DNA from 3 places in the Syntrophomonas sp. UBA1041 genome. Region 3 is predicted to be linked to each of the others. Evidence: riboswitches for the same ligand, from Rfam matches in the RefSeq annotation. Region 3 holds a riboswitch; each other region holds the start of a gene.
What was found. Region 3 has a riboswitch for cobalamin ahead of B2633_RS09590 (cobyrinic acid a,c-diamide synthase CobB). Riboswitches for the same ligand answer to the same signal wherever they lie in the genome.

Region 1 (11,702 bases), on a different contig from region 3:
TCAGACTCGATTTGGTCATGACCAGCGTGGTTATTTTGGGAATTGCGGCCATGGTCATGTATCAGGGAGTGGTTTGGTTCGAAAGTTTTGTCTTGAGAAAAAATGGTCATGCGCAAAGAGAGGAGAAGGATTGGTAATGAGGAAATTAACGGCGCTATTGTTGGTTTTAACGGTAGGATTCACTTTGGTTTTATCAGGGTGCAGCCCTGCACAGAATGAACTCACCAAGGTCAAACTCTGTGAGGTCACCCACTCGATTTTCTACGCCCCGCAATATGTGGCTTTAAACCAGGGATTTTTTAAAGCCGAAGGCTTGGAAATCGAACTCACCAATGGCCAGGGAGCCGATAAGGTCATGACCGCGGTCTTGACCGGGCAGGCCGACATCGGTTTAGCCGGCCCGGAGGCCAGTGTCTACGTCTATAATGAAGGTAAAGAAGACTATGGAGTGGTATTTGCCCAGTTGACCAACGGAGACGGCACCTTTTTGATGGGCCGGCAGCCCGATCCCGAATTCCAGTGGAGCGATTTGAAAGGCAAGACCATTATCGGAGGACGCAAAGGCGGAATGCCGGCCATCATACTGGAATATGTCCTGGAGAAGAACGGCATGACGGTGGGAAAAGATGTTTTTATCGACACCACCATGCAGTTTGCAGCCATGCCGGGGGCTTTCCTGGGCGGTCAAGGTGATTATGTGATCATTTTTGAGCCAACCGCTTCAACAATGGCCAAAGAAGGCAAAGCCCATATAGTAGCCTCGCTGGGCAAAGAAAGCGGTGAAGTCCCCTATACCGCTTATTTCACCAAAAAGAGTACCATCGAGAAAAATCCCGAGCTGGTGCAGAAATTTACCCGGGCCGTCTATAAGGGACAGCAGTGGGTAGACAGTCACTCCCCCGCAGAGATCGCCCAAACCATCAAGCCCAGCTTTCCGGATGAATCCGAAGAAATACTGATCAGCGCCATTAAGAACTACAAAGACCAGAATAGCTGGAAGAAGGACCCCTTATTGCTGGAAAACGATTTTTATCTCCTGCAGCAAATCATCAAAGATGCCGGAGAACTGGAAAAGATAGCCCCTTATGACAAAGTGGTCACCGGCCAGTTTGTGCCTAAATAAAAGTAATCAAGCGGAGGGCTTCGGCTAATAGAATCCCTCCGCTTTATCTCTGCACCATGCGGCCTTATGGAGGGCGGTATTATTCACCGCCCCATTTGCATTTTCCCTGGATACCTTTAAATTGGATTCGAAACAGCCTGCCGGAGAGGAATTTAATGTATAATTATATAAAGATTAGCAAAGCGGGGTGATACTGATTTAATGAATCGGAGGAATAATGCCAGAGGTCGTAGTTTTCATATTATGTCGACGAGTATAATCTGAGGATCGGCATCGTAGACTTTAAATACAACGCTCAACATCAGTTTAGGGGGAGATCACATGGCTGATGAGGTTGTATCGGCAAGTTTCGGCGATATTATTGGCGTTTACCGCGGTCCCACCAAACACTATGGGGTTTACATCAATGACCATAGCGTGGTGCATTATGCCCCGTATATTGACGAATTTGAGAAGTACCACTATATCCGGGAAACCACCCTGGATAGATTCCTGCATGGCAAAACCGGCTATTTTATCTGCATTTTTCCTGAGACTAATGAAAATGAACCCATCGACGTATTGGCGGCCCCGTTTCGAAGCTTAACCTCCCTTATCGACAGGCTAAAGCTGTTGGAATTAATCCGGCAAAGCCCCTATTATCGAATCTACTCGCCCCGTCAGACTGCACAGCGGGCATTAAGCAAGGTTGGGGAGCGCGAATACAGTCCTTCCATCAGCAATTGCGAACATTTTGTGGTCTGGTGCAAGACCGGAATTACAGAAACCTCCAAAGTAAAATGCTTATTGGGCTTATTGCCCAACGTGCCGGCAGTTCTTTCCATAAACTAGCATAAAGCTAATTTCTATATTACGGAACTCCCGATAATACGGGAGTTCCTTTTTGTTGACCCCGGGCCACACAGTTGAACTCCCCGCATTCACAAATGATTGATAATTCGCATTTCCCGCATCCGGCACAGTAACCAAATTATGGTATTAGAGAATAAACTAGAGTAAATCTAAGCAGCCGTTTATTTATAAATGGCTTGGCAGATTATTTAAAGATATAGGAGGTTATTATATGAAAACCCGTTATCAGAGAGATTCCTACAGGCGTGATAATCGCAGGGAAGAGGATTATGATTATTCCCCTTATCCCAAGAAAGATTATTATGAGGAGCAAGACAACTATTGCCCTTTTCCCAAAAAGGACGATAACCAGGATTTTAAGAAGGATAAAGACAAAAATAAACCCGATTTTGAAACTGAGACGATCTTAAAGTGCGGCACCAGTGTGGGCTCCGGTCCGATATCCTGTAACGGCATTTTGGTTAATGGGGCGGCTTCATCCGGTATCAACAACAGCAGCTATGGGGTTGTTCAGGCGACAGTTTCTCTTGACACCAGCGATTTGATCGACCCCACTGTCAAATTGGACTTCTTTTCACTTATTAGTTTCAGAACCACCGACGACGACAACTTTCTGCTGCGTTTAGTGTTCAAGCTGAGCAGGGTCTGCTGCGGCAGTCATGTTCCTCTCGGCACCTGGACCTTCGAGAGACAGTCTAACGAAGATTTTGTAACAAACCAGAATGAAAACGAATTCGTACAGCAGTCAGATTCCTTCGCTTTCAGCTTCTGCGCTTGTGAAACCTGCCCGGAATGCTGCCATTATGTTGTTGAACTTGTCAGCCAGGAATGCTTTAATATTGCATTTGCTACCGTCACCAATATTTCGCTCTCCGCTCTGGCTGTTGGTAAAAAACGGAAGAAATAGACCAAAATTCGGGAATAGGCCGGAACGATTTTGAAATGCCTTCCAAAAAGCGAACAAAATTTAATGTGGGCCATTGAAGATTTCTTTGGCCCTCAGGTAATCAGCTTAATGGAAGGTCGGCGAGCACGAGAAATATCCAGGTATGCCATGCCTTCCAGGGACGAAGGTCGCCCGTATCAAGGTTGTCTCCGGCTTTATTTGCTTATAAAGTACCCCATCGGATTCAATTCGCTGTATCAAAGATACCTGCGGACTTTTTGGCAGTATCGCAGGTATTGTTCACCGTAGATCTTTTGCAATGATTCCTCCTCGCGAAGAACCTGGCGATTCATGAGCCACAGACCCGCCAGGAGGTACAATAATACCACCCAATTGGGGAAAATCAAAAATATACCCAGGAGTATGAACCCGAAAGCGGTATAAATGGGGTTGCGGCTGACAGCGAAGGCGCCAGTTGTTATCAGAGCGCCGGGCTGATCTTCATCGATACCCACCCGAAAGCTTTTGCCAAAAGAAGTCAGGCTTAAAAAGAAAAAGGCCAGGCCCAGTATACACAAGGCCACGCCGATCCAAGCCGCCATATCATTATAAAACAGTTCAGCGCCGAATTTCGGCCAGTTCAGAGCGCTGGCAAAGATGAGATAGAAGAACAGCAAAGCAAATGGAGGAATGAGGAAATCGGTTTTATCCATCTCGCCAAACCTCATGGCTTTGATGCCCAGTTTTCGCATCAGAATAGCCCGCGAGATCACCAGAGTAATAAGCAAAAGTATAGTCCCAACTGCAAAATAACCCTGCATCAAGACTGCTCCTTCGAAAGTGTGATTATGTCTTCCCTGCTACCCAATATACACCGAAATAACCCCCTTGGGGACGGTCCCAAATTTGTCACGTCCCCAATTGCGCCTTATTCGGCTGCGGGTTCGGCATTCTCATTGATCTCTGGGTTTTCTTCGGCTTCTGCGCTCTCTTCAACCGGCAGATTATTGATCACTGCATAGACGGCATCTTCTTTTTCGCTTACTTTTATCTGCGGATCCAGGTTGAAGTCGTCTACAGTGATTGAATCGCCTAAATTCATAGGTGCCACATCGATTTGTATGGCGTCAGGCATCAAATCCATTCTTCCCGTAACAGGAACCTCGTATTTGTAGACCTGAAGCTGCAGTTGTCTGTCTGCCAGATCTTCCACATTTCTGAAAACAATAGGAACGGATAGTTTGACCTCCTGATCTTTGGAAACCAGCTGCACATCGATATGGGTAATCTGCTGCGAAATCGCATCCCGCTGCACTTCTTTGATAAAGCCCAGTGTCTTATTGTCGTTAAACAGAATCGTCACTCTGGCATTGGAGCCATGGCGCTTAAGAACTTGCTGCAAGGCCGCTCTGTCGAATTTGACCGGATTACTCGCCTGCATACCTTCGCCATAAATAACCCCGGCCACAAAGCCCTTTTCCCTGAACTTGCCGCGTTGTTTGCTTCTTTCACTCGCCTTTAAAATAGTCTCTTCCATAAAAGTACTCCTTTTGGCAGGTTGTGCCATTGAATTTATTACAATATATTGTTGCCATTCTTATAGCTTTTATAGCTTGACCCGGGCTTTCTTATGAAGATGCTCCCCAATGGAGGCTGTTTTCCCGATCTTCCCGGGACTCAGGCTCTCATTGGGCAGCCGCTGATTTCGGGCTCTTGAATAGCCCAGGCAATATACAATTATCTGGCAGCCAGGCTCACTGCACGGGGCAATTCTCGGATGACAGGTAATTTTCGGGATATCAAGGCCTGTATATCCCGCAGGTATTTCCTTTCCTCGCGGTCACAGAATGATACCGCCGTTCCTCCCAGACCGGCCCGGCCGGTTCTTCCAATCCGGTGCACATAGGTTTCAGGCACATTGGGCAGGTCGAAGTTTATGACATGGGACAGCTCCGGCACATCGATGCCCCTGGAGGCGATATCGGTTGCAATCAGCACTCTGGTGCGTTTGACCTTGAAATTGTTCAAGGCCAGCTGTCTGGCTTGCTGTGATTTGTTGCCATGGATGGCCTGGGCAGGAATCCCTGCGTTGGCCAGGGCTTTGGCCACCTTGTCAGCTCCATGCTTGGTCCGGGTAAACACCAGGGCAGAATCGATGGAGTCGCTATTTAACAACTGAATCAGCGCCAAGGTCTTATCCTTTTGATCCACAAAATAGACAGCTTGTTCGATAGTGTCCACTGTCGATGAAACCGGGCTCACTGCAACCCTGACCGGTTGTTTCAAAATATCATCTGCCAGCCTGGCAATTTCCGGGGGCATGGTTGCGGAAAACAATAGAGTTTGCCTCTTAACCGGCAGCCGGGCGATAATCTTTTTCATATCGTGAGCAAACCCCATGTCGAGCATGCGGTCGGCCTCATCGAGCACAAACATCTCGACCCGGTCCAAACGGATATGCCGCTGGTTCATCAGATCCAGCAGCCGGCCGGGAGTAGCCACCAAAATATCCACACCCGCCCTCAACTGATTGGTTTGCGGAGCTTGCGACACCCCGCCAAAAATAACCGCGTGCTTCAGCCCGGTATATCTCCCGTAGGCAGCCAGGCTTTCGCCTATCTGCACCGCCAGTTCACGAGTTGGAGTTAAGATTAAAGCTTTTATGGCCCGAAGTTCTCTCAGGTTGGACTTCCCTTTATAGATGGTCTGCAATAAAGGGATCGCGAAGGCCGCGGTTTTTCCGGTGCCAGTCTGGGCGCATCCTACCAAATCCCGGCCTGCAAGGACCACCGGTATGGCCTGCTCCTGTATCGGAGTGGGCATGGCATATCCGGTCAGCTTCAAAGCCTTCAGGATTGGCGTAATCAGGTTTAGTTCTTCGAAATTCAAATTTTTTTCTCCTTACATGTGGGCTTGCCACTTATTTAAATGCAGGCTATGCCCTCACCCCGTTGGCTGCGGCACAACCTTTTGTTAATTCATCTGCAAATGCAACCTAGTAAATATGGTTTCACCGTATTAATGTAAAAAGAGCGGACAACTCATAATAAATTGAGTTTCCCGCTCTGTAAGCCCATATTGCCTTATACTAATATAAGCAGTTGAAAAAACAATCTTACTCAGCCATGATAGCATACTATCGGAAAGAAATCAAAATCACGGCAAAACCGGTTTTGACTGATTCTGTCCCCAGGGACACTATTGCCGGGCCCAGGTGCTTAAATATTCAGTAATATTGGCATCTGTATTTGTTACGGCTTTGCTTTACCCCGGAGCCTGACAGCTCAAATCTGGCTGCTGCGCCAGGCGGATATGTCCTCCCATTCGGTAAGGCTTATATGCATCTCGACCAGTCGGCTTGCCACCCCTTGCTGCTTTAAGCCCGTCATAATGCCTTGCACGTATTCCGCCTTTTCCGGCGGGTAGACTGATGCCCGGGGCAAATCCACCATCATGTACGGATCGCCCTCTTTGTAGTATCCCGCTTCGGTTTTAATCGCCAGCATTTTAATCACCATGCTCCTCCTCTCCGGGGTGACAAATCGTCGGGAATGTCTTTTACATCTTCTCCAAAAGCTGGTTAAGCCTGATAATGCCCCGTTCCGGGCGTTGATTTTGTGCTGACACCCATGCTCTAAGCTTTTGCAGGGCCAGGCCCTTGTTAATCATTTCCCTGGCAGCCTGCAGGCAGTCGGCCAGAGATGACTCCGGTCTGGTAACATAGATGACCAGTGCGGCATTCAGGCAGGCAATATCGGTGCGGGGGCCGTTTTCCAGCCCCGCAATCACCCGCAGGAATTGCAGGACCTCCTGTTCCCTGTCGATATGGGGCCTGAGATCCTCCAGACTGGCCTGTTTAATTCCGTAATCCTGCGGGTAAAAAGAAAACTCGCGAATTGAGCCGTCGGGATACAATTCTGCCACCAGGGTCTCTCCCAGGGTGGAAGCCTCATCCATGCCCTGTTCGCCGCCGGCGTCCAGCCCGTGTACCACCAGGGCGCGCCGGTATCCTATTTCGTTCATCACCCTGGCTACCGGGGTCAGCAATCCCCGGTCGTAGACGCCGCGGACGGCATAGCGGGGCAGGGCCGGGTTGGCCAGGGAGGCCGCAATGTTCAGAACTGTTCCGAACGAAATCTGGGATAAAATTCTGCCCAGGCTTTGATGAATATGCGGGCTCATACCATTAAAGATACCGATACCAGCCGTTTCAATGCTGTGTTTCACCAGTTCCGGTGGACCTTCAACATCAACGCCCAATGCTTCTAAAAGGTCGATGGTTCCGCAGCTGGAGGTAATGGCGCGGCTGCCGTGCTTGGCCATCACCACTCCCGCAGCTGCCGCAATGATAGATGCGGCAGTACTGATGTTAAACGTTTTCAGGCTATCCATCCCGGTGCCGCAGTTTTCCACCACATCAGCATGGTTATCCAGGGCAACCTTGCAGGTGTCATGTTCATATATAGCCTCCCAGATCCCGGCAATCTCTTCAGCGGTCTCACCTTTGGCGGCCAGGGCGCTCAAAAATGCGCCCTGATGCATGGCCGACTGACGATCCAGCAGAACTTCACTGAATACTGTCTTGGAACGGTCCCGCGGCAGATCAACCTGGTTGATCAAATCAGCAATAGTCCGGCCAAATTCCTGTGCGCATAATGACATCTCACATTACCTCCCTTTTTTCATATCCATCGCTATTTTCATTTCCTTCCCCGCAGCTATCAAATCCAACCCTTCTTGCAGTTCATCCAGTCCGATACGCCTGGAAATCAGGTCTTTGACCACCACATCCCCTCTTTCCATCAACTGCATGGCGGAGCGGTTATTACGTATGGAGCATCCATATGCGCCGATAACGGTTAGTTCCAGGTAGTGAAGCAGGTTCCATTCATCATTGGTGAAGCCCGGCTGCTGTGACATCCCGCTGAAGAATCCAATCCGCCCCCGCTTGGAGCATACCTGCAGGGAGCTTCTGAAGGCATTGGGATCGGGACAACAAGGTATGACGACATCAGCCTGGCCGTGATCTGTAATGACCGTGAGCGCCTTTCTGAGCCCTTCAAGATCAGCCAGTAAGTGGCATCTATTTTCCAAATCCTGCAGACGCATCATTCTATCAGGATGGCTCTCCACTATGAAGATCTCTTCAGCCCCCCGGCTCCTGGCCAGCCGGGCGTTTAATATTCCCAGGGGACCGCCCCCCCAAATCAGGACTGCATCACCATGACCGACATGCAAAGCGTCCTGCATATTAATGGCACAGGCCAGAGGCTCTGACATACAGGCTTCTTCAAATGACAATCCCGCCGGGATGTGATTGAGAATGCCCCTCTGGGCCGCCGCAGCAGGTATGTGCAGATACTCCTGAAAGCCTCCGTCACGGTGGAATCCCATGATTTCCACCCGGTCGCACAGGTGGTCCAGACCTTGCCGGCAAAAATGGCAGTTTCCGCAGGGCACACCGGGTGAAACCTGCACCCGGTCCCCGGGGCGGAATTCAGTCTGACTGCAGGCCTCAACCACGGTGGCGGTTATCTCGTGCCCGAGCACTCGGGGAAGCCGCAGATCCCGCTGTCCGATGGTGTAGGCTTTCATATCAGTACGGCACAAGCCGCACACCTCGGTTTTTAAAATGACATCCCCCTCCTGGCATTGAGGTTCGGGACGGTCTTCAATACGGATGCTGCCGATGGTCTCCAAAACCGCTGCTTTGATTTCATTCACCCCCATAAAAAATAAAAAACCCATACCTCAAAAAGGTATGGACTCTCCAATTCCGCACCAGGTTTTTGCCTTTCGGCTTCAACCTTAAGCTACAGGCAGGTCTCCTGACTCAGCTTCTTCACCGGCATGCCCCTTCCCCCTTACCGGAGTGGCTGCGGCATCGGCTCAGCATTACAGTGGCGGGCCCGCCCGGGATTTGCACCCGGTTCCCTATTCTCCCTGTCGGGCACCTGCAACTCTCATGGCCTATTTTTTTGTTTATACTAGGATGAATTCCCGGTTTTGTCAAGGCAAGATTTTCCCTGCTCCGCTATGAGAACTGCTTCAGGGTGTACGGGTGGAGACGTGAGGCCGGCTTCACGGTGCTCTTTATTCAGTTTATCCCACCACGCAGCATGGCGATGTATTACGTACTCCCTATCGATATAGCCTGTGAACATACTTGCTACCAGGGGCCGGTTAGCCTTGATGAGAAACGCTGCCAGGTGAACAATAACCGAAAGCAGCAATATCACGGTAAACAGATTATGAATCTGCGCCAGCCAGAATACCGTACCCACTGAAAATTCCATCCCGGGCAGGTTTTTATATACCTTCAGTATTCCGGTTACAATCAAGGCCATTACCGAGAAAGCAGTCACCGCGAAGGCCAGGCGTTGTTCTGCCAGATATTTGTCATTTTCCGGTTCCTCGGCCAACCCCAGCATGGAAGCAAATATCTGCATGGACTCCTTAAAATCACCCCTGCGGGGTATGATGTCCCATCTTTTACTGACAATTAAATAGGTCACATAATAGGCACTTATAAATATTAATGCCATAGCTGCCAGATAATGCAGATACAATGTAGCCAGAAAATTGCTCGACCAGGCCAGCCCCGGTAGTTGGTCCACATAATATCTTTTGTAAACGGGCATTTGTCCAAAGCCGGTAAACAACAGGACAAAAATAGACATCGCGGTAACCCAATGAGTAAAGCGTATAGCTGTATTGTGGCGCTTAATCTTCAACGTCATTGCCCCCTTTCATAATCTGGTAAGTACTTATTCCTGCTGCCAATACCCCGGCAACAGGAGCCATTAATAAACCGCTCAAGATATTACCAGGCTCGTCAAGTGGGTTTTCAATATTTACCGCCATATCGACTCTGCCAGTCGTGCCGTCCAGATCCTGGTCGATAATGGCAAGATTGATAACTTCAAAAGGTATCATGGAAATATAGAAATTAGCTGTTCCACCGTTCTCCTCATCTCCGTACACATAGCCTTGATTCTGGCGGGCCCAGTTCTGTGCATACTCATGCAGCTCATACTGAGGGCCAAACATAATAGCATTCCTGGGACAGGCGTTTACGCAGGCCGGTTGCTGTCCCTGCTTGATCAGATCATGGCACATGTCACATTTATACATAACTCCTCCTCCAGCCAAATCCGGGACTACTTCCAAATACAGCCCTACCCCGCCCTGGCGCTGAGGGATATGCCAGGGGCAAACGTCCCTGCATTTAGCCCCTCCAAAACACCCCTTGGGGTTGATCACCACTGGACCTTCGGCGGTCTTATCATTAACACCAAAAGGACATAAAGTTGAACAGGGCGGATTGTCACAATGCATACACTTGCGGGGAACATGAACCTCGATCTTTTTCCCCTGGTGTTCCACCTCCAGATGCTGGACATAGGTCCAGTTGTAGGGGGTGAGGCGGTCGGTGACATGCCTTTTTCCAGACCAGTCCTCATGTTTGGGCTGTGGCCAATAATTTTTAATAGGCTGCTGTGGCTGAGGAAAATTGAGTTCATTTTTAACCCGGCATGCCAGAACACACTTGGGGGTATCCTGATGCACACAACCATCACATTTATTCAAATCATGCAGAATAGCGTAGTTCCCAGTTGATCTGGTCCCGGCCAGAACTTTGCCTGCACCGGTCATGATGCTGGCCGCCGCAATCCCGGATATTGTGGCCCTTTTTAAAAATGATCTGCGAGTCATAGTCATAACCTTCCTCCGTTTTATGTACCCATACAGGGTATAGTATATATATATTTTATTTATCCCAAGGTATTTTGGCAATAGGGGATATTGTTTTTAGCGGGCAGGCACGGGGATCAAATTTTTGGCCTATAATGTTCCATCAGACTCATTTTTTTGCTACTATAAATCAAAAGCAATAATATTAATGACGGTCAAAGTGCTTCTGGTGAAAACTTGGAGTGCGGGGATAAAATACCTAAGTTTTGCAACCGCAAGATAGGGTGTTTTTCTATGAGAAACGGTTACTGGGGTGGGTAGCCTGTAACAGGGCTGGCCGCTTTTTTTATTGTAGATTTATCAACCTCATTGGTGTTATATACAGAGGTTAGGAATAATAGGGGAACTGTGAATCCACGTTGAAAGGATTTACTGAGTATATGAATAAGGTCAAAGGTTGCCAGCTCAGAACTCAGCAGCGAATTACCGCATTATCCGGGAATTATATACCCAAGATTATCTTAACGAAGGAGAGATTATGAGGGACAATAACGGTCTGTTCCTAACGCAAATGATGCGGCCATTATCCAAATTTCTTGACGATAGGATGAGAAGCATTTTACTGCTGTTTTCAGCGACTATCATTGCCTTTATCTGGGCTAACTCCAGTTATTCCGACAGCTACTATGCCCTATGGGATACTCTCATCACCGTCAGCATTGGGAGATATGGAATTAGCAATAGTTTAGGCCATTGGATCAATGATGCGCTAATGGCCTATTTCTTTTTTGTTATTGGGCTGGAAATCAAGCGAGAGCTTTTGGTGGGAGAATTATCGAGCATTGAAAATGCTATTTTGCCGGCCATCGCTGCTGTGGGAGGCATGGTATTTCCAGCCTTGATCTACCTGCTCTTGACCCAGGGAGGCCCTGGTCACGCGGGCTGGGGTATTCCCATGGCAACTGATATTGCCTTCTCACTGGCTTGTTTAACAGCTCTGGGTTCATCAATCCCCCTGGCTTTAAAAGTATTCCTGATGGCTCTGGCGATCTTTGATGATATGGGGGCCATCCTGGTAATTGCGTTGTTTTACACTGAGCAGATAAGTCTGGTAAATCTGGGTTTTGGCTTTATTATTCTGTCAGT
Region 2 (8,858 bases), on a different contig from region 3:
TATTTTGACGATAGGGTTTTAAACTTTGGGTTTTTAAACTTGGCCGTCAGAATATTGGTTTTTTGCTTTCTTTAGATAAATTAAGGGGAGTGGATACCGTGTCATTTGAAAAAGAATATGGCGAGCCAGAAAAAAACATAGTCCGTCTTGATGCCCGCAAAAAAATGGATGACCGCCAGCGCAGGCATATGCAGCACGAGCTCAAGGTTTACATGGAGCAGTATTTTAAAAAAAAGTTAGGCAAGGGGGTTGATTACACCAAGGTGGTGGTCTGGGAAGACATGCTCATCATTCGGGGGGAAAGATTTCTTACCGACCCGGAGATATATATTGTGGAAACCTCGGCGGGGCAAGATGTGGTCAGAGCAGCGCGCATGCAGGTGGCATGGCAGCATGCCATCGATAATGTGCCATATTTTGAGGAAAAACTGCAGGCCAAGGCTATTCACCAGACCTATGATGTTGAGCCGGAACGTGATTTCTGGATTCATGTGGTGGTTTTTGACCGGGTATTGACCGAATAGCGAAAATTACAATTACATATCTTGGTGGATCGCGAAGAAACCTTTATGGGCGGCTTCAAGACAGACCAGTATTCTTATGAAAAGTCTTATTAGATGACAGTAAGGATATTGGCCCTTTGTTTTCAAGCATAAACGAAAAGAAAGAGGTGATGTGCAAACGATGATTCAGGGCGATGATAGTTGGGTATGGCGCTTTGCCCTTATCAGGGTATTTCACGGTGATCATAGCCTCCCTCCATTAGGAAATACCCTCTATCATAAGTAAAAATACCTGAGAGAGAAGATTTTAGAAAGGTGGAATTTATAATGGGTAAATTGGATGGCAAAGTGGTAGTAGTGACAGGTTCAGTTTCAGCAATTCCTGGTTTTGACTCTATCGGATCAGCAACAGTTCGTGAAGCATTGGCTGAAGGGGCAAGAGGGGTAGTTGTGTCCGACATTAATGACAAATTAGGTGAAGCTTTTGTTAAGGAATTAAACGATCAATACGGTGAAGGACGCGCAACTTTTGTTCACACTGACGTATCTCAACCTAAAGATGTTGAAAAATTATTTGAAATTACAGAAAAGGTTTATGGCGTTGTAAATGCAATAATGGCTAATGCCGGTGTGGTAACTGCGGAAGATTTCGATAAAGACCCGGAAGAAGTTTTAAAATCCCGCAAATTTATTCAAAGCATTAATGAAGATGGGGTATTCTATACAGCCTTATATGGTTCTCGTTTAATGATCAAACATGGAATAAAAGGTTCAATCGTGATGGTTTCAAGTATTCACGGGGTTGCCGGTCGTCCTAAAGTTGTAAATTGTGAAACCGGTGAAGTTTTTATTGAACGCTTCAATTTAATTCAATATACAATGGGTAAACATGGCGTAGTTGGTTTATCAAAAGCATTGGCCCTGCAATTGGCGGATTACGGTATACGTGTAAATACTGTAAATCCAGGTTATATTATGACCCCATTATTCCAAGCAGCTGTAGCTGCCGATAAAAATGATTTGGCAGCCCAAGATTCATTGGCGACAGAAGCATTTGACTTTGCGCAATTAGCAGCATTACATCCATTATGTAATGACCCGGTAAAAGATAAAGAAATCGTACCTCGCGGTAAATATGGCGGTCGCATGGGAGTTCCTGCTGAAATTGCCAAGCCTGCAGTATTTCTAATGTCCGATGAAGCATCCTTTGTGACAGGTCAAAAATTAGTAATTGACGGAGGTTATACGGCGGGCTAAAAATAAACGGATCAGGGCGGCTTTTAGCCAGTGTGGGGTAACCCGTGAAGACAGCCGATCATTCGGCATAAGTTTGTTTGGTAGAAAGAGGCTGTTCCAAGAACAGCCTTTTTTAAATATACTGACCCGGTTAAGTGTTAGCGCCGCCATTGGCTTCCTCTGGACTGAACATATGTTCCATACCCCGGGGCTATAAGTGTACATGGATCAGCCTACGTATCGCTATTGGAAGGTAGTGGCTGGCCCTTCCATTAGGTCTTGTCCGTGTATCTGTGTCATTCTTTGTTGGAAACGCCGGCTTCTCCGAAGGTGGCCATCTCTTTCATAACTTTTACGGCCGCTTCAAAGATCGGGAAGGTTAAAACCGCTCCGGTGCCTTCGCCCAGCCGCAGATCCAGGTGCAGGATAGGTTGCAGGCCCATATATTCCAGCATAATGCGGTGCCCGGGCTCCTGGGAAAGATGGGACGCAAACAGAAAATCCTGACAACGTTGATTCATCTTGCATGCCATGAGAGCAGCCGCGCTGGAAATGAAGCCATCCACTACCACCGGTACGCGCCGGGCTGCAGCGCCTATAATGACACCGGTCAAGGCGGCGATTTCCAGTCCCCCTACTTTCTTCAGCACATCCAGCGGCTGGCCGGGATCGGGCTGGTTTAGCTCCAGGGCCTGTTTGATTACCGCGATTTTCTTGTGGCGGCCGCTGTCATCAAGTCCGGTGCCGCGGCCGGTGATTATATCCAGATCAACCCCGCTAAATACAGCCAGAATGGCGCTGCTGGGAGTGGTGTTTCCGATTCCCATCTCCCCGGTGGCCACCAGGGCCGCCCCGGCATCGATCTCGGCCTGAACCAGTTCTATTCCCACTTCAATAGCAGCCACTGCTTCAGCTTCGGTCATGGCTGCTTCCCGGGCCATGTTGCGGGTTCCCTCCCGGATTTTGCGAACATTGAGCCGGGGATGCTCAATGGCCGGACCCATCACTCCCACATCTGTGACCACCACTTTGGAGCCGGTATAGTTGGAAAAAACATTAATGGCGGCCCCGTTATTAAGGAAGTTCAGTACCATTTGCGGGGTGACCTCCTGGGGATAGGCGCTGACTCCTTCGGCCACCACCCCATGGTCGCCGGCCATGACCATAACCACTTTAGCCCCCAGTTCGGGGATAGTTTTACCCTGGATGGCGGCCAGGCGCACTACGATCTGCTCCATAATCCCCAGGGCGCCCAGGGGTTTGGTGAGATTGTCCAGGCGCTTCTGCGCTGCTTGCGCCGCTTCAAGGTTCGGTTCTCCAATACTCTGCAAGGTTGCTTCCAGTCGTTCCATTTGATAAAACCTCCTTTAGTATTAGCCAAAATTAAAAAGTCCCCAAGCCATTAAGGCCTGAGAACTTTACCTTCATTCTCAACCAGATGTTTTACAGGCAGGTTTCCTGACTCCCGGATCAAACGCTCCTTAGATACAAGCCAGCCTTCCCAGTTTCCCAGTGGCTATACGGCTTGGAACTCCCCGGTTACAGTGGCGGGTCCGTTCAGGTCTTGCACCTGATTCCCTATTATCCCCTAAAGGGGCACCCGAAACATAAGGTAATTCAATTTTTTTAATTATATACTTGCACATGAAATACTGACAAGCACAAAAATAATCCGATCTATAGAGTAACTGAATATCTCTCTTCCAAAATCAGCCCCGCTTCAGAGCTGCCAACCTGGTATTTTATGCATTCCAGACTGTTCAATACCGGCTCCATCCGCTGTTCAATGGCCTGCGGCAACTCGGGGTCCGGGCTGAGCAGCCCCATGACCTTGATGATGTATTCGGTCTGATTGCCTTCCTTGATCCATTGCAGGGTGATATCAAAAACATCCTTCAGGGTCTGGGTCACATCCACTCCGGTAGCGGCGATGGAATAAGCGCGCCGTTCAGGCTTGCGGCAGCTCTCCTCACCCAGTTTGAAACTGCAGGTTTCCGTGCCACATCCCTGGCAGTGACCGCAGTTCAAGAAAAACAAGCTATCCGGATGCTGGCCTATAACCGCATAGCCCAGTTGATTCAGCATATCTGACAGAACCAGGTCCTGCAGGCTGAAATCTTCAGCCGCCATCCCGGCCGGCTTAAAGCGGGAAAGAAACTTGGCATAGATCAAAATACCGTAAGGGTATTTTACCGCTACCTCCGCCAAGGCCGGGGCGTAAGGCGGACAGCCCCCGGAGGCATAATCCGGGCATCCCTCCCGGCAGTAGCCGGTAATCCGGTCATAATCATGGCAGATTTCGGAAGAGTCGATCAATTTAAAGCCGATTTCAAGGGGATAGTTGTCTCCCTGCTTATCAGTGTATATGATCCACATAGTTCAACCTCCTGCATGGCGGTATTTTTCAATATATTTGACAACCGTCAGTTATATAACTGTTTATGGCGAATAACCGTCCCGTTCTGGGCTAGTGGCATGCAAACCGTCCGGTGCGGCAGTTGGGCTCGCTTCAATGTCCTCAGGCACAGGCTTTTTACGCCAATGAGTCAAGTCGTCGAAAAGGGTATAGATCACCGGCACCACCACCAGAGTCAACAAGGTGGAGGTGATCAGGCCTCCGATAGTGGCATGGGCCATCGGGGCCCGCCATTCGGCTCCTGCTCCCAGGGACATGGCCACTGGCACCATTCCCAGTATCATAGCGGTAGTTGTCATTAAAATAGGGCGCAGGCGGGTGGCGGCAGCCTCCCGCAAGGCTTGATTGCGTTCCACTCCCCTGGCCCGGGCTTGCTTGGTAAAGTCGATCAACAGTATGGCATTCTTGGTTACCAGGCCCATCAGCAAGATTACGCCGATCATGGAAACCAGACTCAAATCGCTGCCCATCAGGAACAAGCCCAGAATAGCTCCGACAATGGCCAGAGGCAGGGAAAACATGATGGAAAAGGGATCTATATAGCTTTCAAATTGTGCCGCCAATATGAAGAATATGAACAGAATACCTATCACCAGGGCTAAGCCCAGCGAATCGAATGTGTCTGCCATGCTTTCGGCATCACCTCCGGCATATACCCGATAACCGTCTGGCAGCTTGAGTTCCTCCTCCATGCGCTGGGCAAACTGCTTATTAAAATCTCCCAAAGAAATGCCCCGCAGATTGCCGATCAAGGCAATTTCACGGGAGCGGTCAAAGCGGTCGATAGAACGCGGGGAGGTGGAGAAAACCTGCTTGGTAACCTGACTCAGGGCAATATTACCGTTTGAGGTCGGCAAGTACACCCGGCTTAAATCGGAAAGGCTGCGGCGCTGTGATTCGTTGAGCTGCAAACGCACATCAATCGCTTCCCCGCCCTCTTTATACTGTGACACCACCCTCCCGGTGAACAGGGTGTAGAGGGTATCGCCGATATACCCGGTGCTGATGCCCAAATCCGCGGCTCGCTGCCGGTCTACCTCCAATCTGGTCTCCGGGCTGCCTTCCCGGTAGCTGTTGGAAACGTCAACTACCCCGGGGATGCTTTCCAGGATGCCCTGGGCCTTTGCCGCATATTCAGCCATTAGCTCTATATCATCTCCCTGGATACGATACTCCCAGGCGTATGTTTCAGCAATGGCAGTGTTGAAAAGCATGCTGGCACTAAAACCAGGCTGGGTCTGCAATTGCTGCCGCATTTCCGCCGCGATGTCTTCCATACTCGCCTTACGCTGGCTCTTGTCGGTCAACTGCACAAAGATGCGGGCGTTCTCGGCTGAAGTGGAAACATAGGTGCTTAAAACCTGGGGATGACGGCTTATAATCTGATCCGCAGCTGCTGCTACCTGGGCGGCGGAATCCAGGGTGATCCCGGCATCCAAATCCAACAATACGCTGAACTCCCCGAAATCACTGTTGGGTACAAAACTGGAGCCCATGAACGGTATCACGAACAGGCTGCCGACGAATAACACTCCCGCTACTGCCAGGGTTTTGAGGCGATGCGCCAAGGCTGCGTCCAGCAGCAGCAGATATTGCGATTTGAACCATTCAAATCCCTGATCGAATGCGGTCAGGATCTTTCCGATTACTCCCCGATACTGGTCCTCACCCTCCTTGAGGTACCTGGAGCCCAGCAATGGAACCAGGGTGAAGGACACCAACAGGGAGACAAACACACTGAATATTACCGTCAGACCAAATTGCTTAAAAAACTGCCCTACCATGCCGGTCATCATACCTACGGGCAGGAACACCGCAATCACCGTAAAGGTGGTGGCCATAACCGCCAGGCCGATTTCAGCGGTGGCCTCCCGGGCGGCCTCTAAGGGGGTTTTGCCCAGGTGCATGTGCCGGACAATGTTTTCTATCACCACGATGGCATCATCTATAAGCAGACCTACCGACAGTGACAGGGCCATGAGGGACATGGTGTTCAGGCTGAAGCCCATAAACCATATCATCAGGAAGGTGGTGATGATGGAAGTAGGAATGGCCAGGGCGCCAATCAGGGTGCTGCGCCAGTTGCGCAGAAATAGGAAGACAGTCAAAACCGCCAGAATGCTGCCCTCAAAAAGGGTAATCAAAACACTATTTACCGCGGCCCGAACCCGCACGGAATTGTCCCGCACTACATTGATTTCGACCCCGGCGGGCAAATCCTGATTCAGCCTATTGATGGCGGCTCGTATGTCATCAGCGAGCTGTACCGTATTAATACCGGACTGTTTAACGATATTTAGTCCGATTACCGGCTGTCCCTGATAAAAGGCCCGGCTTTCCGGTGTTTTGACAGAATCCTTAACAGTTGCGATGTCTGTGAGCTTTATCAATATGCCCCCCCGGTGGGCTACGGGGAGGTCGGAGAATTCCTTGAGACTGCTTATTTCCCCTGCAGTCCGCACCGATACTGTCCGATCCTCGCTGTTAAGGTTGCCAGCCGGCACATCCATGTTTTCCTGCTGCAAAGCTGCCGCAACTTCAGCGGGGCTGATGGCGTAGGCGGAGAGCTTGTCGATATCCATATCAATATGGATTTCCCTCTGTTCATCACCGGAGACCTCCACCATCCCCACCCCGGAGGTGGTCTCCAGACGCGGCTTGATGATATTTTCGACCAGCTGGCTGCGTTCCAGCAACGAACCATCACCGGTGACCGCCAGGGTCATAATCGGGGCCTGGGTGGGATCATAGCGGGAAATAACCGGTTCGTTGATATCCTGCGGCAGCTGATTGCGGATGGAGGCCAGCTTGTCACGCACATCCTGGGCAGCAATTTGGCTGTTGGTTTCCACCGTGAATTCCGCCCACACCATGGCGACATTCTCACGGGTCTCGGCATAAATGTGCTTGACCCCGGCGATCTGACCTATGGCCTCCTCCACTTTAACAGCCACATTCGCTTCCATCTGTTCCGGAGAGGCCCCGGGCTGGACAATGGTGACCGCCACAAAGGGAAAATCCACCTCCGGCCAATCATTGATAGCCAGCTGCAAATAACTGAACAGCCCCAGGGCCACCAGGGCCAGAATGCTTACCGTTGCTAGAACCGGACGTTTCAGGCTTAGATTGGTTAAGAACATGGCCTATACCCCCTGCTCCGGGACGATTTGGATGGGGTCGTTTTCTTTGAGCTGGTTGACGTTGCTGGTAATAACGGTTTGCCCTTCGGCCAGGCCTTGCTTGATTTCCACCCGGCCATCAAAGATCGCGCCGATTTCAACCGCAACCAATTTGGCCGTATTATCCTGGGGAACAAAAACGTAGAACTGCTCCTGTTTGGATGTCAAAGCCGCCTCGGGAACACATAAAATGCTGGTCGCTTCCCCGGTATGGATTACTGCGCTGGCAAACATGCCGGAACGCAATATGCCGTCCGGGTTGGGGACCTTGATTTTACACTGAAATATCCTGGCTTGAGGGTCTGCGGCGGGATTTACTGAAGTTAAAACACCTTTAAAGGTCTGACCGGGATATGCATCGACAGTGACATCCGCTTCCATTCCAGTTTTGATCTGTCCCAAATCAGACTGGCTTATGGAAATGATCACATAAACTTCGGCTAGATTCTGCACTTCCATTAAGGCTGTGCCTGGTGATACCATTTGCCCGCGGTTCACGCTGCGGTTGGCTGCCAAACCATCGATGGGTGAGGACACCCGGGTATTTTTCAAATCATCCCGGGAGTTGTTCAATGCAGCCTGGGCCTTGGAAACATCTGCTTCGGCAGCCGTCAAGGCGGCCTGTATATCTTCGAAATCCTTATCCGAGGCCGCTCCCGCCTGATGCAGTTGTTTCAGTCTCTCATATGCGGAGCGGGTGCTTTCTAATTGGGTCTGAGCCTGAACGAAAGAGGCTTGATTGACCTCTACCAGGTTGGCATAAGCTCGATCATCTATCTGAATCAAGGTCTGTCCGGATCTAATACTGGCACCGTTGTCGACATTCAAGCTTTCAACTATGCCGGCTACCCGCGCCGAGATCAGGATTTTTTCCACTGCGTCAATGGTGCCGCTCACATTGAGGTTATTTTGCCGGATCACCATTTCCGCTTGAGCCGTCCTTACCGACTGCGCCCCGGCATTGACGCTTTCCAGGTTCGATCGGCCCTGTATTTTATTGATCATAGCGGCTCCCAGGACTAGTACGACTGCCAGAACGATCAGCCACCATTTCCATTTAGATAACGGCATTATTTTCTCCTCCATGGCTTTTTCTTCTCTTATATTCCATCATAACCTCAATAAAGACAACCTCCTATTTAGTTGGATTCTGCTGTTATATCCTGGTATAATGCCGGGCTTAATTGCTTAACTAATTTAGATTGGCGGCACTTTGGGCCGGTTGATGGGAATAGCGGTATGATATTGATGTTATTAGGGCATGATTTCTTTATGTTCACTCTGACAGAATGAAGTCAAAGCAAAGGGTGGACGGCAGAAATTTATGATTTGGGGGAATATATTTCCCTGAATCGACTTTTGGAGGGATTTTACAGTTGATCGGTAAAGTAAAATGGTTTAGTGACAGCAAAGGCTTCGGATTTATCGAATCTGAGTCAGGACAGGATGTTTTTGTTCATCAGTCCGCTATTCAGAGCAGCGGTTTCCGCTCTCTGAGCGAAGGGCAAACCGTAGAATTTGACG
Region 3 (11,702 bases):
GGCAAGCCGGGGAAATTCGAGCTTGCCAAAGGAGGCACCATCTTTTTGGATGAAATAGGCGACATGCCTCTAGGTATGCAGACCAAACTTCTCACCGTGCTTCAAGAACGGGTGATTGAGAGAGTGGGCGGCACTAATCCTATTTCCATAAAAGTAAGAGTTATCGCTGCCAGCAATCGCGATCTGGAGCAAATGGTTGCCAACCACGAGTTTCGAAAGGACCTTTATTACCGCTTGAATGTAGTAAGATTAAACCTTCCGCCTTTGCGGGAGCGAATAGAAGATATTCCTTTGCTCGTTCATTACTTAATGGCTGGTATCAATACCCGTCTAAAAGCTCGCGTATCACATATTTCCGACGAAGCCCTGCATATGCTGCAAACTTATAACTGGCCGGGTAATGTGCGGGAGTTGCAGAACCTGCTGGAGCGCGCTATAAATATGGCTGCGTTAAAGCAGGCGGTCCGGTTGGAGGTGCAACATTTTCCTTCATTAGGTGGTGAGGTGCTTCTGTCTGCAGTTAATGAGCCCGGGCGTACTACCTTGAACGCTTCGGTGCAAAGATTGGAGAAAGAGTTGATAGAGCAAATGCTGAAATCAACCAATTATAATAAAGCTCAGACAGCTAAAGAATTAGGTCTTAACAAATCGGTTTTATACAGTAAAATCCGGAAATATGGTTTGTAGAAAGATTAACACGCCAAAATAAAAAGACTTTTTCAACGAAACCAACATCCCATATGAATTTATAGGGGACAGAGTCAGCAATGTTGACTCTGTCTTTTTTTGTAGGGTTGTTAATTCGGTCGCATGGTTGATAATTCATTCGGGTCTCTAAAGGCGCCAAATAAGTCGCTTTGTTAAAATGCCACCTATATCTACGGTTGCAATATGATACCCAGGAAAATAATGGTTGAGAGAGAAAACGGGGCAAAAGCCCATAATATCTGATATTTATGATTTATACAGCGGGTTGGCACATTTCTTGCTTAATTGTCTGAAGAGATAAATTCAGACTATTTTTTTGTAATTAAATTTATTCTTCATAGATGTAATCAGACATGGTGGAAAGGGAGCCAGATCAAGTAAAGCTGGGTTCAAATGCAGATAACATAGAAATTTAGAATTAATAATAAGGGGGTATTTTTGTGAAAGAAATTCAGGATGTAGTAATCGTTAGTGCGTGCAGAACGCCAATAGGCAAATTTATGGGCAGTCTCAAAGACTTTCAGGCTGTGGATCTGGCCACTATTGCAGCCAAGGAAGCCATAAAAAGAGCCGCCGTCGATCCGGAAATCATTGACGAAATCGTTATGGGTGAAGTCTATCAGCACATGCAGGGGTCGCTGCCTGCTCGTCAGGTAAGTTTGGCAGCAGGTCTGCCGCTTAGAAGCAACGCCTGTGTGGTGAATCAGAATTGTGCTTCCGGGATGCGTGCCCTTGATATTGCTATTAACCATATTCAACTGGGCAAAACTGAGGTGGGGCTGGTGGTTGGAGTGGAAAGCATGACCAACGCACCTTATATGCTGCCCAAAGCCCGTATGGGCTATCGTATGGGGCCGGGCATTATGGAGGATGCCATGCTGCATGATGCGTTATTTGACCGCCTGGTGGAGGGGCACATGGGAACTACCGCCGAAAACGTTGCCGAGAAATATGGCATCACCCGCGAAGAATGCGACCAACTCGCATTGCGCAGCCACCAAAACGCCACCCGAGCCAACCAGGATGGGACATTTGAACGTGAAATCGTACCGGTTGAAATCAAAACCAAAAAGGGCGTTACTTATTTCTCCAAAGATGAGCATATGATTTCCGATGCCAACCTGGAAACCATGGCCAAATTACCCCCGGCTTTTAGAAAAGGTGGAGTGGTTACTGCGGCTAATGCCTCCGGAATCAATGATGCTGCCGCAGCCGTCGTTATCATGTCTAAAGCCAAAGCACTGGAACTGGGAATCAAGCCCTTAATGAAATTAATCAATATCTGCGCTGAAGGAGTAGCTCCTGAAGTCATGGGACTTGGTCCAGCGGTGGCTATTCCCAAATGTTTAAAAGAAGCAGGCATGAAATTCGAAGATGTTGATTACTGGGAGATAAATGAAGCGTTTGCCGCCCAGTGGCTGGGTGTTGGCAGAATGCTGAAAGAGGAATATGGTATTGAAATTGATATGAATAAGGTTAATAGCAATGGATCCGGAATTGGTTTGGGCCATCCGATTGGAGCCACGGCTTTGCGTATCATCGTTTCCCTGTATTACGAACTTGAGAACATCGGCAAGACTGTTGGGGGAGCAGCGCTGTGCGTTGGAACTGGGCCCGCCATGTGCTCACTGTGGACAAGGGATATCTAAGGACCTCTTCTTTGTTTAAGCAGGTGATGGTTACAACGCCATCACCTGACTTTTTTGTGAATGTCCCCAGCGCATAACATATCACCGTCACTGCCTGCATCTGCTGTGATTCAAGTCTTCCTCCGGGGTATAATGTACCTAGGAGGATTTTTACTATGGAAAAAATCGATCTGAAGAAGCAGTATTCCCGCTTATACAATACCCCGCTGGGAAAAAATATCCTGGTCCGGGTGCCGGCCTTCAATTTCCTGATGATAAACGGGCAGGGTGACCCCAACACCTCCCCGGACTATAAAGAGGCTGTCGAAGCCCTTTACTCAGTGTCTTACGCCCTCAAGTTCCAGAGCAAAAAAGAAAGCCCCGATTATACTGTAATGCCCCTGGAAGGATTGTGGTATGGGGCTTCTGAACAGGTTTTTCTTACAGGCGATAAGGATAACTGGCAATGGACTATGATGATAATGCAGCCGCCATTTATTGAAGCGGGCATGGTTGAGCAGGCCAAAGCGGCTGCGGCCAAAAAGAAACCCCTTACGGCGCTGCCCCGGCTGCGCTTCGAATCCTTTGAAGAAGGCCTGGCAGCCCAGGTGATGTATGTCGGTCCTTATTCCGAGGAACATGACACCATAATGAAACTGCACCAATTCATCGGTGAGCAAGGCTACAGCCTGCGGGGGTATCATCATGAAATCTACCTTAACGATCCCCGCAAGACCACCCCTGCCCGGCTTAAGACCATTATCAGGCAGCCGGCAGGTTAAGGATGACCCGGATCGATTTCCAGATATCGCTGTCAGGTAAAGGGCTTTTGCTTTAATGGAATCATATTGGGTTAAAAAGCACGGGGAAGTGTGAAAATGACCGGCGAGGTGAATCACTCTCTACATATCATTCACTGTGATCTGGATGCATTCTACGCCGCGGTGGAACAAAACGACAATCCCTCCCTAAAGGGAAAGCCAGTCATAGTCGGGGGATCTGCCGCCTCGCGGGGGGTCGTTTCCACCTGCTCCTACGAGGCCAGGAAATTCGGAGTACGCTCGGCCATGCCCGCCGCTCAGGCCAGGCGTTTGTGCCCGCAAGGCGTATTTCTGCCGGTGCGCATGGAGCGTTACCTGGAGGTATCCCATCAGGTTTTTGCCATTCTCTCCGATTACACCCCCCTCATGGAACCAATTTCCGTTGACGAGGCTTTTCTTGATATCAGCGGAACTCAAAATCTCTTCGGCAGCCCGGAGGCTATTGGGCGGGAAATCAAACGCCGGGTCAGAAGCGAACTGGGCCTGACTATATCGGTGGGCATTTCTTATAACAAGTTCCTGGCCAAGCTGGCCTCCGACCTGAACAAACCGGACGGTTTGTGCATCATCCCCTATGACCGGGCCCTGGAAATAATAAGACCCCTGCCGGTCACACGGCTCTGGGGGGTGGGTGAAAAGGCCCGGCAAGCCCTGGAGCGGCTGGGGATCAAAACCGTCGGTGATGTACAGGACCTCCCAACCGGTTGGCTTGCAGAACGCATGGGCGCAAGCGGGCAGCATTACTGGGAATTAGCCCGGGGCATCGACACACGCCAGGTCGAAACCCATGAAGAGCGTAAATCCCTGGGCAGGGAGGTCACCTTTCCGGAAGACATTGATGATATGCAGATCCTGCAAAAAAACCTGGCTGCTTTCTCCGCCGAGTTGTGCCGTAAACTGCGCCGCGACAAGCTGTACTGTTCTACAGTAACCCTCAAACTGCGTTACAGCAGCTTTAAAACCATCAACCGCAGCCGGACTATCGCCCCCAGCCATGCTGATGTGGTCATCGGGCAGGTCGCTGATGAACTGCTGCAGAAGAGCTACCGGGGAGATTCTCCCTTACGCCTGATCGGCCTCAGCCTGGGAAAGCTATCATCGGCACCGGATTGGGAGCAGGGCGGCCTCTTCGAAGAATCTGCCCAATATGAAAAGGTGGATATGCTTATGGATCAGATCCGCCGGCGTTTTGGATCCAGGGTCATACAGCGCGGCAATCAGCTCCCAAGCCGGGGTGATGATTAGACCAAATTCCCCGGTGTCATTCGTTTTAGCAATTCAGAACCGCATCGGAATAATGACTCAGGGAAAGCGTTTTCCGGTGTCATTTGTACGCAAATTATTATGTTGGCATTTTTAAAGGATTGTATTATAATGGGGGCAACTCTAAAGTTGAAGCTACTGGTCCCGAGAGGGATAAAGGGAATCAGGTTAAAATCCTGAGCGGTCCCGCCACTGTAACCAGTACGAACCACACATTAGCCACTGAGGAATCGGGAAGGGGTGTGGGGAGGATGATCTGGGAGCCAGTAAACCTGCCAATAGCTTGCGAATAATCAGCCCCGCGGATAGGGTTTGGTTCGCATTTGGACGGTAAAGCTGTAGGCTTCTACTTTTGAGCAAGTAGAAGCCTTTTTTATTGGGAAATATGGAAGCAGGAAGTGAGTCTCGGTGCAGTTCCCACGACTGATGATCGCCGGCGTGCACAGCAGCAGCGGCAAAACCACAGTTTCATTGGGGTTGATGGCAGCTCTGAAGCGGCGCCGGATCAAGGTGCAGCCCTTCAAAGTAGGACCGGATTATATTGACTCCGGTTTGCACAGTCATGCCTGCGGTCGCAGTTCCCACAATCTGGACAGCTGGATGATGCCTCCTCAGGTGATGCAAACTGTGTTTGCCAAGAACGCCGCTTCGGCTGAGATATCCATCATTGAAGGGGTGATGGGGCTGTTTGACGGCTACCGGGGGGAGAGGATTGCCGGCAGCAGCGCCGAGGTGGCTTTGATGTTAAACACCCCGGTGGTTCTGGTGGTAAATGTAAAAAGCATGTCGCAGAGCTGTGTGGCGTTGGTTAAAGGCTTTATGGAATACCAGCCCGAGGTAGAAATCAAAGGTATAGTATTGAACCAGGCCTCTCCTTTTCATCGAGAATGGGTGCTTCCCAATCTGGAATCGGAGCTGGGAGTCAAAGTGCTGGGCTGTGTCCCCTGGCAGGAGAGTATATCCATTCCCGAGCGGCATCTGGGTTTGCTGCCCGCCGATGAACATGGGGAATTGGCAGACCATCTCCATAAAATGGCGGATTTGGTAGAGTCAAATCTGGATATGGAAGCGGTACTGGCCCTGGCCGGGGAAGCCAAGCCTATGGAACTCATCTGGCAAGCGCCTCAGGTTGAAAAGCGGACTGTTATCGGAGTGGCCAGGGATGCCGCCTTTAGTTTTTACTATCAAGACAGTCTGGACTACCTGTCTGAACTGGGAGCAGAGCTGAAGTATTTCAGCCCCCTGAATGATGCTTCTTTGCCGGAAGTGGATGGGATCTATGTCGGCGGCGGCTTCCCGGAAATGTTTTTACCGCAATTAAGCCGGAATTCCGGCATGCAGAAGGCTCTGCGCCAGGCCCACCGGATGGGCATGCCCATACTGGCGGAGTGCGGCGGGCTGATGTATTTGTCCCGGACCCTGAAGGACTGGGAAGGCAACTCCTGGCCCGGAGTGGGGCTGGTGCCGGGTGAGATCATTATGACCCGGAAGCTGCAGGAACTAGGCTATATTAAGGCTATTGCCCTGAGAGACACAGTAATAGCCGGAAAAGGCGAGGTATTGCGCGGGCACGAGTTTCATTACTCAACCCTGGAGGGTATCAACCCGCAAGACTGTGCTTTCGGACTCGAAGGAGGCATGGGGCGGGGAGTAAGCCGGGGCGGATATGCCGAGGGTTCACTGTTGGCTTCATATCTGCATCTGCAGCTGCGGGCCAATCCCAAAGCAGCCCGGCGTTTTGTGGAGGCCTGCGCTGAATATGGAAATAGATAGAAATTGGTGGAAATGGATTAAATCTGAGTCTGCTAAAGAGAAATGCTGATACAGGAGGAGGTGGGCTCATTGAAGGCCATGCGCTGGGGTTATTCCACCGGAACTTGTGCTGCCGCTGCCAGCAAAGCCGCTTTGATAAGACTATTGCAGGACAGAGTGGCGGCCTCAGTGAGAGTAGAGCTGCCGGACGGCCATCTGGCGGAAATACCGGTAACCAAATCATGGCGGACTGAATACGGCGCCATCGCCCGGGTCATAAAGGATGCCGGTGATGATCCTGACGTGACCAATGGCATCAGCATTCTGGCGGAGGTGCGATTGCTGCCCGCTGCAGGCATCGTAATCAAAGGGGGCGCGGGAGTGGGGACGGTCACCAAACCGGGTTTATCGGTGCCGGTGGGCGAACCAGCTATAAACCCGGTTCCGCGCAGCATGATCGAACGCGCTCTGCTTCCCCTGCTGCCGCCCGGACAGGGCCTCAAGGTGGTAATATCCGCGCCGGGCGGGCAGCGTCTGGCCAAAAAAACCTTGAATCCACGGCTGGGCATAGAAGGAGGCATATCCATACTAGGCACCTCGGGGCTGGTGCGCCCCATGTCCGAACAGGCTTATCTCGATTCCCTGATCCCGCAGATTAATCAAGCTATGGCTCTGGGCTACCGTACCCTGGTTTTCACTCCCGGGGGTATGGGAGCTCAGCAGATAAGCAAATTAGGGGCCCCGGCTGACGCAGTGGTGCAGACCAGCAACTTCGTGGGGCAGATGCTGGACGCCGCCCTTAAGCGCAAAGTCAGAAGGATACTGCTGTTTGGCCACATCGGCAAATTAATCAAGGTTTCAGCCGGGGTGTTTCAAACCCACAGCAAGGTTGCCGATGCCCGCAGGGAGACCATGGCTGCCCACTTAGCCCTCCTGGGAGCCAGGCGGGAGTTAATCGCAGAGGTGATGAAGGCCAATACCATAGATGCGGTCATACCATTGATCAAAGCAGACCAAATGGAAATGGTCTATCAATACCTGGCTGCAGCCGCCAGCAGTCATTGCCAGCAGCGCTGCCAGGACAAGATTACGGTTGGAACCGCTATGTATGCCCTGGACGGGAGCATTTTAGGCTATGACCTCACTGCCATCAATTTGGGCAGGAGATTGGGATTGAAGTGTAAATAGCTATAGTCCGCCATCCCATAAACAGGCGCCGGGTCACGGGCAGTATATTTAAGCAACTTGCCCGGGTTTTAGATATTTTCTATAGATTGGGTTAGGAGGAGCTGCAATGGGTAATGTCGTCAAAATAGTAGGGACGGGACCGGGTCACCCGGACCATACAACCCCGAGAGCCTTGCAGGCTATACGCGAAGCCCAGGTCCTGGTAGGAGGCAGGCGGCTGTTAAGGGATTTCGCCCGGCCCCATCAGAAGTGCTGTGTTATTGACAAAAACCTCACTGCAGTTCTGGAGTTTATACTAAACCAAGCTCTGGATAAGAACATCGCTGTATTGGTTTCCGGAGATCCCGGGTTTTTCAGCATTGCCCGCTACCTCAAAACCCGTTTGAACTGGGTTGAATTCGAGTACATACCGGGTATAAGCTCGGTGCAGTACATGTTCGCCAAACTGCAAGAGCCCTGGCAGGAGGTGCCTTTCTACAGCATGCACGGCCGCCAGGTTGAAAACCTGGGCAAATGGGCGGACTCCGCTCCCGTAGTGGCGCTGCTGACCGGCGGGAAGTGGTCGCCGCAGGCTATCGCCCAAAGCCTCCTGGGCCAGATGCGGGATCTGCGGGTGGCGATCGGGCTCAACCTCTCCTACCCTGATGAAAAGGTGTTTTACACCACCCTCACCGCTCTGGCTGAGGATGGCCTAGATTATAAGAATAGTGTGATGGTGATATTCAATGCGAATGGATTTTAACACCCCTGGAATTCCGGATGAAGCTTTTGCCCGGCGGCCCGGCATTCCTATGACCAAGCAGGAAGTAAGGGCAATATCTCTGGCCAAACTTCAGTTGTTCCCCGGTGCGGTGGTGTATGATATCGGGGCCGGCACCGGTTCCATGGCGATCGAGTGCCGGCGTCTGGTCGAACCGGGGAGGGTTTTTGCCATAGAGTCGAACCCCGAAGCGGTGGATTTGATTAAGCTGAACAGCTATCGCTTTACAGTGCAATTGGATTTGGTCCCGGGTTCAGCCCCCGAGGTGCTTGACATTTTGCCTGAAGCCGACCGGATCTTTATCGGGGGCAGCGGCGGGGATATCGAAGCCATGATAATAGGGTGCGACCGGAAATTGAAGCCGGGGGGTATTTTGGTTATGAATACCGTCACCCTGTACACCGCGCCGCTCGCCTGTCAGGCTTTGGAGCGGCTGGGATATGAGCTGCAAGCGGTACAGGTTAATATCGCTGTCAATGAAAAAAGGGGCCGGGCTCGCATCTGGCAAGCCCGCAATCCGGTCACTATCATCAGCGGGAGAAAGGGGGAGCAGTTTTGAGTTGGGGGAAATTCTACGGTATCGGGGTGGGACCGGGAGATCCGGAACTATTGACCCTGAAGGCTAAGCGCATCCTGGAACAGACCGAGCTGCTGTTCGTTCCCAAATCCCGGCTGGAAAAGCGCAGTGTGGCCCTATCCATTGTTGGCCAGGCCATTGATAAACAATGGCGGACAGTAGATCTTTTAATGCCGATGATAGACGATGAAAAACTTCTTAATCAGCACTGGCGGGAGGCCGCCCAGGCAATAATGCAGCACCTCTCCAAGGGGATTGACGGGGCATTCATCACCCTGGGCGATCCCACCCTTTACAGCACTTTCACTTATCTCTTAAAGCAACTGAAGGAACTGGCCCCTGAAATAAAAGTGGAGATTGTACCCGGTATCAGTGCGGTTAACGCTATATCAGCCACTCTGCAGCAGCCCCTGGCGGAAGGGGAGGAAAACCTGATCATCATCCCGGCTCTGCAGGATCAGGAAACCCTGGCCGGGCTGACCGAACAGTTTGACAATATCGTACTTATGAAGGCCGGGCGGCAGATAGACAAGATTTGTGCGGTTCTGGAGGATCGAGGTCAGGATAAACAAGCCTGCCTGGTCAGCCGCTGCGGTTTTGAGGATGTATCCGTCCACCATGATGTTTTCGCCTTAACAGGCCAGAAGCTGGATTACCTGTCTACAGTGATTATTAAGAAAAAGGGAGGTGACAGTCAGTGATTTGGTTTGTGGGAGCAGGGTCCGGCGACCCGGAACTGCTTACTTTGAAGGGTTACAGACTGCTCAAGCAAGCGGATCTGGTGGTTTACGCCGGTTCACTGGTCAATGAAGCGCTATTGCAGTATGCGCGCCCCGAAGCTCGTCTGGTCAACAGCGCCCCTCTCAACCTGGAGGAGATCGTTGAGGTGATGGTTAAGGCCTACCGCCGCGGAGAACAGGTGGTGCGCCTCCATACCGGCGATCCCAGTTTGTACGGGGCCATCGGCGAGCAAATGGAATTGTTGGATAAAGCCAACATCCCTTATAGTGTAGTTCCCGGGGTCAGTTCCTTCTTGGCGGCAGCCGCCAGCTTGGAGAAGGAATATACCATCCCCGACGGCACTCAAACAGTGATTATAACCCGCATGGAAGGCCGTACTCCGGTGCCGGAGCGGGAACAGATGCGGCTTCTGGCCCAGCATCGATCTTCCATGGCCATATTCCTGTCGGTGGGTTTGATCGAGCAGGTGGTTAAGGAATTACTGGAGCATTATCCGCCTGACACCCCGGCAGCCGTGGTGGAGAAGGCCTCCTGGCCGGAAGAGCGTGTTCTTACCGGCCAACTGCAGGAAGTAGCCGGTCTGGTCGCCCAGGCGGGGATCAAGAAAACCGCCTTGATTCTGGTGGGGGAATTTCTGCGCCAGAGCGGAAAGTCCAAATTGTATGATCGGGATTTCAGCCATGAATACAGGTAATCAGCCAGATTCGTCTATAGCCATATTGTGCCTGACCAGGAACGGCGCCAGGCAGGGTCATAAACTGGCCGCCCGGATGCCCGGAAGCCATTTATTCTTGCCGGACCGGTTGCGCAAAGAGAGCGAAGCGGGTTCACAAGCGAAATTTTTTGATGATTTTGCGGCCTGTTTCAGCAGGGTCTTTCGGAACTATGCCGGGATGATCTGTATTATGGCCAGCGGTATCGTGGTACGCAGTTTGGGCGGGCTGATGACCTCGAAATACAAAGACCCCGCAGTTGTGGTGGTGGACGAAAAAGGGCGCTACGCCATCAGCCTTTTGTCGGGGCACCAGGGAGGCGCCAACAGTCTGGCTAAAATGGCCGCCGCATACCTGGGGGGGCAGGCGGTGATCACCACCGCTACCGATGTGAACGGCAAGCCGGCAGTGGATATGATGGCCCGGGATATCGATGCGCTTATTAAGCCCCCGGGTAATATAAAGCTTATAAACCGCGCCCTGGCAGAGGGGGAAACGGTCTATCTATACAGCCCCTGGCCGCTAAACCCCGAATGGGGCCAGGGTTTTGTTTCCCGCCCCTGGCGTAATGCCACCGGGGGCCTAAACGGCATCGAAACAGATAGGATACAGGCCCCGGCGGTAGTCTTGGATTGCCGTTACAGTCCGCGGAACTCAGATGAATTGATTTTTCTGCTGCCCCGTAATCTGCATCTGGGGATTGGATGCCGCAAGGGGGTGGACTATGAACAGCTCAAACTGGCAGTGCGAACCGTTTTAGACGTCTTTTGTATCGACAAAGGCTGCATCGTCAGCCTGGCCAGCATAGATATAAAAGCACGGGAAGCCGCCTTGTTGCGGCTGGCCCGGGAGCTTCAGCTCCCCTTGCGGTTGTTCGCCAGAGAGGAACTGGCTGTACTGGAAGGCTCTTTTGAGGGCTCAGAATGGGTAAAGCAAAATATAGGAGTTGATGGTGTATGCGAACCGGCGGCTCGACTGGCAGCCAAAACGGGAACAACAATTGTTCCCAAACAGAAAATCGGCCCGGTGACCATCAGTGTGGCCATGGAAAAATCCTGGTGGTGGGATTGGGACCAGGCGGATCAGACTTCCTGACACCCAGGGCCCAAGCAGCCCTGGATGAAGCTCAGGTAATCATCGGCTATAAGACTTACCTGGGTTTTATCAAAGATCTCCTCGGGGATAAACAGGTTATTGGTTCGGGAATGCGCAAGGAGATCGACCGGGCCCGCCAAGCTGTGCAATTGGCCCGGCAAGGCCAGGTGGTGGCGGTGGTCAGCAGCGGGGATCCGGGTGTTTACGGTATGGCAGGCATTATCCTGGAATTGGCCGCCGACTCCGTCCCGGTAGAGGTGGTTCCGGGGGTCACTGCCGCTACATCTGCGGCAGCAGTCCTGGGCGCTCCGCTGATGCATGACTTTGCCGTTATAAGCCTGAGCGACCTCCTGACCCCGTGGGAAACCATTGCCCGGCGCCTGCAGGCGGCGGCCCAGGCTGACTTTATTATCGTCTTATACAATCCTAAAAGCAAAGGCCGTGAGACTCAGATTG

Region 1: it holds a riboswitch for cobalamin, as region 3 does, so the genes downstream of both, B2633_RS00635 (alcohol dehydrogenase catalytic domain-containing protein) here and B2633_RS09590 (cobyrinic acid a,c-diamide synthase CobB) in region 3, are expected to answer to the same signal.
Region 2: it holds a riboswitch for cobalamin, as region 3 does, so the genes downstream of both, cobT (nicotinate-nucleotide--dimethylbenzimidazole phosphoribosyltransferase) here and B2633_RS09590 (cobyrinic acid a,c-diamide synthase CobB) in region 3, are expected to answer to the same signal.

The regions. Positions count from the first base shown of each region.
Region 1 covers NZ_DCEA01000003.1:17,953-29,654, forward strand. The annotation lists gene B2633_RS00590 (ABC transporter permease) at 1-137, shown strand, start outside; gene B2633_RS00595 (ABC transporter substrate-binding protein) at 137-1,123, shown strand; gene B2633_RS00600 (lecithin retinol acyltransferase family protein) at 1,445-1,954, shown strand; gene B2633_RS00605 (DUF4489 domain-containing protein) at 2,187-2,882, shown strand; gene B2633_RS00610 (methyltransferase family protein) at 3,119-3,682, opposite strand; gene B2633_RS00615 (50S ribosomal protein L25) at 3,790-4,398, opposite strand; gene B2633_RS00620 (DEAD/DEAH box helicase) at 4,599-5,750, opposite strand; gene B2633_RS00625 (hypothetical protein) at 6,146-6,376, opposite strand; gene trpD (anthranilate phosphoribosyltransferase) at 6,420-7,523, opposite strand; gene B2633_RS00635 (alcohol dehydrogenase catalytic domain-containing protein) at 7,530-8,609, opposite strand; cobalamin riboswitch at 8,663-8,834, opposite strand; gene B2633_RS00640 (formate dehydrogenase subunit gamma) at 8,849-9,595, opposite strand; gene B2633_RS00645 (4Fe-4S dicluster domain-containing protein) at 9,585-10,583, opposite strand; gene nhaA (Na+/H+ antiporter NhaA) at 11,131-11,702, shown strand, end outside.
Region 2 covers NZ_DCEA01000112.1:5,885-14,742, reverse strand. The annotation lists gene B2633_RS16580 (Na-translocating system protein MpsC family protein) at 99-524, shown strand; gene B2633_RS16575 (SDR family NAD(P)-dependent oxidoreductase) at 831-1,760, shown strand; gene cobT (nicotinate-nucleotide--dimethylbenzimidazole phosphoribosyltransferase) at 2,036-3,091, opposite strand; cobalamin riboswitch at 3,171-3,358, opposite strand; gene B2633_RS16565 (DUF2284 domain-containing protein) at 3,417-4,115, opposite strand; gene B2633_RS16560 (efflux RND transporter permease subunit) at 4,179-7,295, opposite strand; gene B2633_RS16555 (efflux RND transporter periplasmic adaptor subunit) at 7,299-8,405, opposite strand; gene B2633_RS16550 (cold-shock protein) at 8,711-8,858, shown strand, end outside.
Region 3 covers NZ_DCEA01000066.1:1,405-13,106, forward strand. The annotation lists gene B2633_RS09570 (sigma 54-interacting transcriptional regulator) at 1-687, shown strand, start outside; gene B2633_RS09575 (thiolase family protein) at 1,149-2,357, shown strand; gene B2633_RS09580 (GyrI-like domain-containing protein) at 2,513-3,118, shown strand; gene B2633_RS09585 (DNA polymerase IV) at 3,215-4,402, shown strand; cobalamin riboswitch at 4,543-4,714, shown strand; gene B2633_RS09590 (cobyrinic acid a,c-diamide synthase CobB) at 4,829-6,193, shown strand; gene cbiD (cobalt-precorrin-5B (C(1))-methyltransferase CbiD) at 6,236-7,360, shown strand; gene cbiE (precorrin-6y C5,15-methyltransferase (decarboxylating) subunit CbiE) at 7,467-8,102, shown strand; gene cbiT (precorrin-6Y C5,15-methyltransferase (decarboxylating) subunit CbiT) at 8,086-8,679, shown strand; gene cobI (precorrin-2 C(20)-methyltransferase) at 8,676-9,398, shown strand; gene cobM (precorrin-4 C(11)-methyltransferase) at 9,395-10,132, shown strand; gene B2633_RS09620 (cobalt-precorrin 5A hydrolase) at 10,119-11,246, shown strand; gene cobJ (precorrin-3B C(17)-methyltransferase) at 11,207-11,702, shown strand, end outside.